DNA from 4 places in the Alteromonas sp. CI.11.F.A3 genome. Region 1 is predicted to be linked to each of the others. Evidence: predicted binding sites of a transcription regulator. Region 1 holds the regulator's gene; each other region holds the start of a gene.
What was found. The regulator FNR, encoded in region 1, switches genes on or off when oxygen is low (the NO sensors DNR and NnrR bind a similar motif). The targets are predictions, from matches to a motif close to TTGATCTAGATCAA.

Region 1 (2,208 bases):
AGCAATTGCAACAACGCAAAGAAACCAATGACAGAGATTAATATATTCTCTGCCTTTTTCATTGGCATTGCTGGCGGCGTGCACTGTGTGGGTATGTGTGGCGGCATAGTTGCTGCACTACGCACAGTAACACCAAGTAATGAAGCCGCTTTGCCCTACACCCTTGCTTATAATTTTGGCCGTATCCTCAGTTATACGTTAGCCGGTGCTATTACAGGCGCTGTTGGCCAAATGGCCACCGAATTTGTGCCAATTGCTAAACCCGTTTTGTCTTTAATTAGTGGCATTATGCTGCTGCTTTTAGCGTGTTATTTAGGTAAGTGGTGGCAAGGCTTAAATTACATTGAAGCAATGGGGCGCGGATTATTTAAAGCTATTCAGCCCTTATCTAAACGCTTCCTACCGTTCAAAAGTCCAGTCTATGCGCTCCCGTACGGTTTTATATGGGGCTGGCTTCCCTGCGGACTGGTTTATTCAACACTTACATGGTCATTAGCATCAGGCTCTGCCATTGATGGCGCAGCTATTATGCTCTTTTTCGGGTTAGGCACCCTGCCCACCTTGCTAGCGGCCAGTGCAGGTAGTCAGTACCTTATAGCCGGTTTTAGGCACCCCGTGGTAAGGCAATGCTTTTCAGGAATATTGGCTATTTACGCGCTCTTTTTAATTTATGCAGCAATTTCATAAACAAAAGAGTAAGATTATATTAAGTCGACCCTATTTATAGTTTGAACCTATGAGCAAAGGAAGCCAATTCTCAATTCATTGTCAAAATTGCAGTTTCAGTCACTTATGTTTGCCCGTTGCGCTAAACAAGACTGAGATTGAATCTTTAGATGATATTATTGAGCGAAAGAAACCCCTTCACAAGAGTGATTTACTGGTAAAGTCGGGAGATACATTTAACTCTCTTTACGCAGTACGCACCGGCTCTTTTAAGTCTTTCGTCACCAACTCAGATGGTGAAGAGCAGATTACAGGTTTTCACTTTCCTGGCGATATTATCGGCTTTGACGCATTACGGGAAAACAAGCACCAAAGTTATGCTCAGGCATTAGAAACTGCGATGGTGTGCGAATTACCGTATGAAACCCTAGACGAGATGTCAGTTCAGTTCCCCAAGTTAAGACATCAAATAATGAGTTTTATGAGTGCGGAAATTAAACAAGATCATGACCTCATGATGTTGCTTAATAAGCGCTCAGCAGAAGAACGCCTATTGTATTTCCTCTCACAGCTTTCTCAACGTTTCGAAGAGCGTGGATTTTCAAACAAAGAATTTCACCTTACGATGACGCGAAATGAAATCGGAAACTACCTTGGTTTAACTATTGAAACCATTAGTCGCCTACTAAGCCGTTTTCAAAAAGAAAATATTATTCAGGTGGACGGTAAACTCATTACTATTTTAGATTTTGATGAGATGTCACGACGTTTATCGTCTGTGGTTGCACCTAATATTGCCTGTAATAGCTAATCTTCAAAGCTTTTGATCTAAAACAAGTTACGTAATAGCAAATAGGTATTACACTTAAATTGTAGCAACCAAAATTCTAACGATGTTTGGAGGGGTTATGATTAAGTATGAACGTATTTTAGCGGTCATTGAAGCCGATAGAGATACTCAACCTGCGCTTAGCCGTGCATACGAACTTGCCAAAAAGACAGGGGCTTCTGTCACCGCCATGCTGGTGGTTTACGATTTATCTTATGATATGACTACCATGCTCAGCCCTGATGATCGCGAAGCAATGCGCGATGCGGTCACTAAGGAACATGCGGGTTGGTTACGTAAAACCCTTAGCGATTTAGGGTTTGAAAAAACCGATATTGTTGTTGAATGGAACAACCGCGCCTTTGAAGCTGTGGTGCATTATGTAATAGATAACAATATAGACTTGGTTGTTAAAGCAACCAAACGCCATGACGATTTAGCTTCTGTTATTTTCACTCCAACAGACTGGCACCTACTTAGAAAATGTCCCTCCCCCGTATTGTTGGTAAAAGACCATGAATGGCCCGACAATGGTGAAATTATTGCGGCAGTCAATGTAGGCAGTGAAGACGACGAACATGCGCTACTCAACGACAAAATCACAGTCATTGCTAACGATTATGCCGCGCTACTCAGTGGCAACGTAAATTTGGTTAACAGCTATCCTGCTACACCGCTTAATATCGCGATTGAAGTTCCGGAGTTCGACCCTG
Region 2 (2,208 bases), 1.9 Mb from region 1:
GCGCCAGTTTGTCATCGCCTTTCAGCATACGGTAGGCCGATAAGCCGGCTATTAAAAAGCTGGCCGTCAGGCCCGAGGCTAACATCATGTGTACAAAGCGATAAGGAAACGAAGGATTAAAAATAATTTCGCTCCAATCTACGGCATATACAACGCCGTCGATAATTTCATGCCCTTGAGGCGTTTGCATCCAACTGTTGAGCGCTAGAATCCAAAAGGCTGACATGGTAGTGCCCACCGCCACAATTAATGTTGAAAGGGTGTGCAACCAGTTAGGTACCCGACGAATACCAAACAACATAATACCTAGGAACGTGGCTTCTAAGAAAAACGCAGTAAGGACTTCGTAACCTAGTAGTGGGCCCGCTACATTACCCACTCGCTCCATAAAGCCGGGCCAGTTAGTACCAAATTGGAAAGACATGGTCACGCCACTTACTACACCAAGTGCAAAGCTAAGTGCGAATACGCGCACCCAAAAGCGGTACATACGCATCCATACTGGATGACCGGTTACATTTGAGCGAAACTTGAAGTAAAAAAGGAACCATCCCATTGCCATGGTGATAGTTGGAAACAGGATATGAAAGCTAATATTTAATGCAAATTGTAAACGAGACAGCAAAAACGCATCCACAGATAGTCTCCTTAGTTAACGGAATTTTTTCCCGGTAGAATTTTGTCTTTCAGTTCTAACATACGGCCAACACCCGAGCCGAGTTTCATCAAGGTGTTAAGTTTATCTGGCCCCAAATTCTGAAGCTCCTGTGACCACGCAGTAACCGACTCTAATAAGTCGTGAATTTCATTCAGCTTATCTTGAGCGTTTGCTTCAGTTTTGTTGGCGGGAGTGTCTAGTAATAAATCCCGCAATAAACTCATGGTAGGATCTATTTCGCGCTTGCGGCGCTCTTCAAATACGCGGTTGGCAAGCGTCCAAATATCTCCGCCAGCTATAAAGAACTCTTTTCGTTCACCAGGAACAAGGTGTTGTTTTACCAAGCGCCACGACTGTAGCTCCTTCAACCCCATGCTGGTGTTGCCGCGAGATATATTGAGCGCGTCGGCAATTTCTTGTGCTGAAATGGGCTCATCAGCAAGTACAATAAGCGCCAAAATTTGGCCCACAGTGCGATTAAAGCCCCAACGACTGCCCATTTCACCGAAGTGCATAACCGCAGAAGTAATAAGTGGTGTCATTTTCATATCTATACCTGCTGAACTTTCAGAAATTACTGAAAGTTTATGCCGAAGTTTGATTGAGATCAACAAGTATCAGATGAAAATTATGTTAGGAGGAGTAAGAAAACACTTAAATGAGCAGTTGGATCTTATTTACATAATATGAAGCTCATTGGTCTTTATCGGATTAATGACTTACCGCGAAAGATGCAACGCAAACTAACTGCAACACTATCCTAGCAATCGTAAAATTAAGAAGGAATTCAGTCTCAACTTTACGTTTCGATAGGTTGTTAAGTGTAAAATATAGATGCTATAAATAACCTAGAGTTAAATAGGAAATGCGATGTTGAGGCTTATGGCTCTTCCTCGCTAAAAATTAGGGATAAATTTTGAAGGTATTTTCTGCGTTATTATGCGTGTCATTGATAATGGTAAGCGCTTCCTCTTTTGGCAGCAGCAAAAAAGTTAAAGCCGCCAAATTAATAAAAAATGCTAATACAGTGGAGGATGCCTTCACTTCTCGCGGTGGTATGGAAGGTTGGACAAGAGTTTCATTCATAATAGATACAGACGGAACAACGAAAGATATCGTTGTTTTTGATTATTCAGGTAAAGACCGGTATGTGAAAAAAAGCACTAAACTAGTTCAAAACCTACAGTATTCCCCCGCATCAATTAATGAAAAACCGGTAACCAGTGCTCAAATCTTGTTTGTTAAACACACTTACTCAGAAGCTGGTCATAGCGAAGGTAGTGTCACGCCTGCCTTTGCAAAAGAATACCAAGCTATAATAGACGCACTTACTAGCCCTTCCGCGAATATGTCTAGCATAAAAGTATCCATAGACGAGTTGGTAGAAGATCATACTAAGAATTTAAATGAGCATGCTTTAGCTGCGTGGTTAAAATCTATCTATTATTATAAGAATGAAGATTTTTTAGAATATATGCGCCAATCTCAAATTACGGTAGATTTATACGAATACCTACCTGTCGCAATATTGGCTAAATCTACGGTGAACC
Region 3 (2,208 bases), 2.1 Mb from region 1:
AAGGGGAAAATCCAGCAGTACATACTGCTAGTGCAATGGCTGTTTTTTTCATAATTAGTCCATTTTTAATTAAACAACGTCAGCGATAAAGCTGATAAAAGCGCGTTATAAATAAAGTGTGATGGCTAAACTATGAAAGGGGCGGAGCACGGGAGAGCCCAGTCGCGTAGGCGTATGCCGTATAGGGTCGCTGTGCAATGGCAGTAGCAAGGTTGTTAAAACGAACAAAGGTGACTAAAGGAAGTGAAAAATCAGGTGCCGTGACGGCGTTGGGCAAGTCAGAAAGCAGGCTGTTGGTACAGTCGATATGTTCTACCGGTATCTTGCTGATATCTACACTAACATAAACAAACTCACCAGCACCTTCAGTCGCGCTTAATGATATCCAGCGCATGGTATTGCCGGTACAAATCAGCTCTATGTCGTTGCTGTCGTCATTAAACTCGGTAGTAAATCGCTGTGCTTTTTCCATTGAAACGGCCGCAAGCCCCAAGGCCATTGCGTTTTGCAATAGCAGGGTTAGGCATACTAGCAGTGTAAATAATGACTTCAATGGCAAAGCAGTATTCTATTTCTACCGGAACTTATTTAATAATACGTTAAATATAGGATGTTGAAAGGGGTTTTTACTGCATGGCTATAAAGGCAACAGACTCGCCTATCATTTTACCCTTGTTAGGGTAATTAGAGGTAAACGCGAGTTTATCTAATATTTCTAAGTAACCAAGCTGGCCGCCGTTCGCAGCGTGAACCAGCCGCATGAAAATATCGCAGTAACTTTGCCTCTCATTGTGGTGTGAACACAACCCACGCTTGCGGTATGGCCCGTTTTTTCCCTGCAAATACTCCACTTTCAGAAAGAGTCACATCATTTCACTCAAGATAGTTTTGTTCTGTCAAAAGTGGCGGCAATTGTCATTTTTGGCGCAGTTTCCTCTCGTCTTGTTTGAGATGGATCAACACGGCTAGTTCGACTTAATGGAATAATTGCGCCGCACAGTAGGGAATACTAAAGGTTAGGGGCAGTGGTGCCTTAGCTGGCGCAAAGCTTGCTAAACCTCATACAGAAGTATAAGTCTTACGGTGCGGTCTTTTAATTAAGGTTGTTGATTTAAATAGAATTTTTAGCGGCTTGCCGTGCTGTTTTTAACTAGGGAGAAAACCCATGAGCGATACGTTAGTCGAACTATCGCGGTGGCAATTTGCGCTAACTGCAATGTTCCACTTTATATTTGTGCCCTTAACCTTAGGGTTGAGTTTCATGCTTGCCATTATGGAATCCGTTTATGTGATGACAGGCAAAGAAATTTACAAACAGATGACTCAGTTTTGGGGCAAGTTGTTTGGTATTAACTTCGCCATTGGTGTGGCTACCGGCCTCACTATGGAGTTCCAGTTCGGGATGAATTGGTCATACTATTCTCACTATGTTGGGGATATTTTCGGGGCGCCCCTGGCTATTGAAGGTTTGATGGCGTTCTTCCTAGAGTCAACCTTCGTTGGGCTATTTTTCTTTGGCTGGGACAAAATGTCGAAGGGAAGACATTTAATGACCACATGGTTAGTGGCTATTGGTTCTAATTTCTCAGCACTATGGATACTCATTGCGAATGGTTGGATGCAATACCCCGTAGGCGCAGAATTTAACTTTGAAGCCATGCGCATGGAAATGACAAGCTTTGCTGAGGTTATCTTTAACCCTGTCGCGCAAGTTAAGTTTGTGCATACCGTTTCAGCCGGCTACGTAACAGGTGCCATGTTTGTATTGGCGATTTCTAGTTATTACCTACTTAACCACAAGCATATCGCATTTGCCCGTCGGTCTTTCGCTATTGCTGCAAGCTTTGGTCTAGCTGCTACTTTGTCAGTTATTGTGCTTGGTGATGAAAGTGGTTACGAGTTAGGAGAAGTGCAAAAAGTAAAATTGGCTGCTGTTGAAGCGGAGTATGACACTCACCCAGCACCTGCGCCTTTTACCGTATTTGGTATTCCCAACGATGAAAAAGAAGAAACCGTATACGCACTTCAAATTCCTTGGGCGATGGGCATTATTGCTACTCGTTCACTTACCGAGGAAGTTAAAGGCTTAAAAGATATTAAAGCTGAGAATCGTTTGCGTATTCTTGATGGTATCAAAGCGTACGCGTTGCTAGACAGTGTTCGAGATGGAACCGCTTCATCAGACGAACGCGCGCTGTTTGAAGCACA
Region 4 (2,208 bases), 210 kb from region 1:
GTTGGGTAATAGAATATTAACCTGCATGATGTGCCTCATCCTCTGCTTTTTTAGGTGCTTTTTGACCGCTAATGGCGTCATTGATATCGCCAATCATGTACAAGGCGCTTTCGGGATACTCATCAAACTCGCCGCTTAAAATACGTTCGCAGCCTTCTAATGCTTGCTCGATGCTAACGAACTTACCTTGCATGCCAGTAAACTGCTCGGTAGTGAAAAATGGTTGGGTAAAGAAGCGTTCTAAACGACGAGCCCTTGCCACAACATTACGATCTTTCTTAGATAACTGTTCTAAGCCCAACATGGCAATGATGTCTTTTAATTCGTTGTACTGGGCAAGAATATGACGAACCTGTTGTGCTATTTGGTAATGCTTGTCGCCAACCACATTAGGGGTGGCCAGTTTTGAACTGGACTGCAACGGATCGACCGCCGGGTAGAAGCCTTCACTCGCGCGTTTGCGTGACAACACTAAGGTGGCTGATAGGTGAGAAAAGGTATGTACTGCTGCTGGGTCAGTAAAATCATCAGCAGGCACATAGACTGCTTGAATAGAAGTAATGGCACCGCTTTGTGTATTGGCGATACGTTCTTCTAAACTTGATAACTCAGTACCTAATGTTGGTTGGTAACCCATTCGCGATGGCATTTGCCCCATTAGGCCAGACACTTCAGATCCTGCTTGAATAAAGCGAAATATATTGTCGATAAGCAACAGCACATCTTTCTTTTCGTCATCACGAAAGTACTCAGCCATGGTTAACGCACTATGACCTATTCTAAAGCGACTTCCAGGAGGCTCATTCATTTGTCCGAATAACATGACCATGTTGTCTAATACTCCGGCCTGTTTCATCTCGCGATATAGCTCTTCTCCTTCTCTGCAGCGTTCACCAATACCGCAAAATATACTCACGCCTTGTTGGTGGCTTACCATGTTGTGAATCATTTCGGTGAGCAAAACGGTCTTGCCCACGCCAGCGCCACCAAACAAGCCTGCCTTTCCGCCTCGCTCAAGCGGACACAGAACATCAACGATTTTGATGCCAGTTTCAAATATCTGTAGCTGGCTGGAAATACTAACAAGGGGAGGAGGGGATTGATGAACACTACGAAGCTCTGCATCGTCAGTAAAAGGTTTACCGTCTATGGCTTCACCAAACACATTGAACATTCTGGTGAGTATTGAAGGGCCAACAGGCACCTTTAAAGGGCCTTGTGAGCTTTTTACAATCATACCGCGAGCTAAACCCTGGGTAGGCGTTAGCGCAATAGTACGCACTTTTTCTGCTGAGAGTTGAGAAACCACTTCTAACGTTATCTTACCGTCATTAGCGTAAATGATCGTGTGGATATCTGGGAGTTGATTAGTAAAACGAATATCAACAATACTCCCCCTTACCGCTACAATAACGCCATCATGCATCGCATCTATTTGTTCTTTCCGTGAATCTATCACTTGGTGCTCGCTCATTAAAAGATGCTTTTACACCAATAGAATACGCCGTTTATTTATTGAACAATTTGACCTTTATCAAACTTTTGAAAGTTTAATTTAAACACGGGGCCGTTTTAATATTGATCTACTTTGGATATGAACTTCATGCAGTGACAGCATAAGAAGTTGAACATGACTCATGCCGTTGTTTTAAATTGTAGTCGGGTAATGGTATTGTTGGCTAATAGACCGCTGATGTAATCAACATTAGTTTGACAATGCTCACTTAATAAATGGAATTAGTAGTATATGAAAATTTTGTCTCTCGCCATCCTATCTTTAGCGTGTTGCTCCTGTGCCACTGTGAAAACAATTTCCCCTGACAACAACCATGTTCAAATTGAACATCAAGGTAAGAAAAGCTACTGCGAAGAAATTCCTCGTGTATACAGTGGGTTCTCATATAATGTATGTTTGTTAAACGGTGAACCAAGCCGCCGGGAAAATATCGGTTCTACGGTTGGGAAAGTCCCTTTCTTTGTTATTGATGCGGCGTTTTCTATTGTGGCAGACACTATTGTTATTCCATACACCGCAGTACAACAGATAGACAAAGGCAGTATTAAAGTTAACTAAGTTGCACTTTAACTAAATTTATTATAATTCAATAACTTGTGTGAAAGTTGGCAACTTTACGTAAAGGCGATTGTATGATGAACATCGCCTTCGCTAAGGTGGTTATCTTATCGAAGATGAAACGAAGGATTTTT

Region 2: the regulator FNR is predicted to act here: its motif matches at 1,256-1,269, upstream of R1T43_RS03025 (GbsR/MarR family transcriptional regulator).
Region 3: the regulator FNR is predicted to act here: its motif matches at 947-960, upstream of R1T43_RS02030 (cytochrome ubiquinol oxidase subunit I).
Region 4: the regulator FNR is predicted to act here: its motif matches at 1,525-1,538, upstream of atpD (F0F1 ATP synthase subunit beta).

The regions. Positions count from the first base shown of each region.
Region 1 is NZ_CP136708.1:2,552,538-2,554,745, forward strand. It holds gene ccoS (cbb3-type cytochrome oxidase assembly protein CcoS) at 1-41, shown strand, start outside; gene R1T43_RS10960 (sulfite exporter TauE/SafE family protein) at 28-687, shown strand; gene fnr (fumarate/nitrate reduction transcriptional regulator Fnr) at 737-1,477, shown strand; gene uspE (universal stress protein UspE) at 1,575-2,208, shown strand, end outside.
Region 2 is NZ_CP136708.1:693,659-695,866, forward strand. It holds gene R1T43_RS03020 (cytochrome ubiquinol oxidase subunit I) at 1-637, opposite strand, end outside; gene R1T43_RS03025 (GbsR/MarR family transcriptional regulator) at 649-1,206, opposite strand; gene R1T43_RS03030 (energy transducer TonB) at 1,575-2,208, shown strand, end outside.
Region 3 is NZ_CP136708.1:455,053-457,260, forward strand. It holds gene R1T43_RS02015 (TonB-dependent receptor) at 1-52, opposite strand, end outside; gene R1T43_RS02020 (hypothetical protein) at 131-499, opposite strand; gene R1T43_RS02025 (hypothetical protein) at 627-761, opposite strand; gene R1T43_RS02030 (cytochrome ubiquinol oxidase subunit I) at 1,166-2,208, shown strand, end outside.
Region 4 is NZ_CP136708.1:2,340,668-2,342,875, forward strand. It holds gene R1T43_RS10060 (F0F1 ATP synthase subunit epsilon) at 1-27, opposite strand, end outside; gene atpD (F0F1 ATP synthase subunit beta) at 17-1,426, opposite strand; gene R1T43_RS10070 (YceK/YidQ family lipoprotein) at 1,748-2,074, shown strand.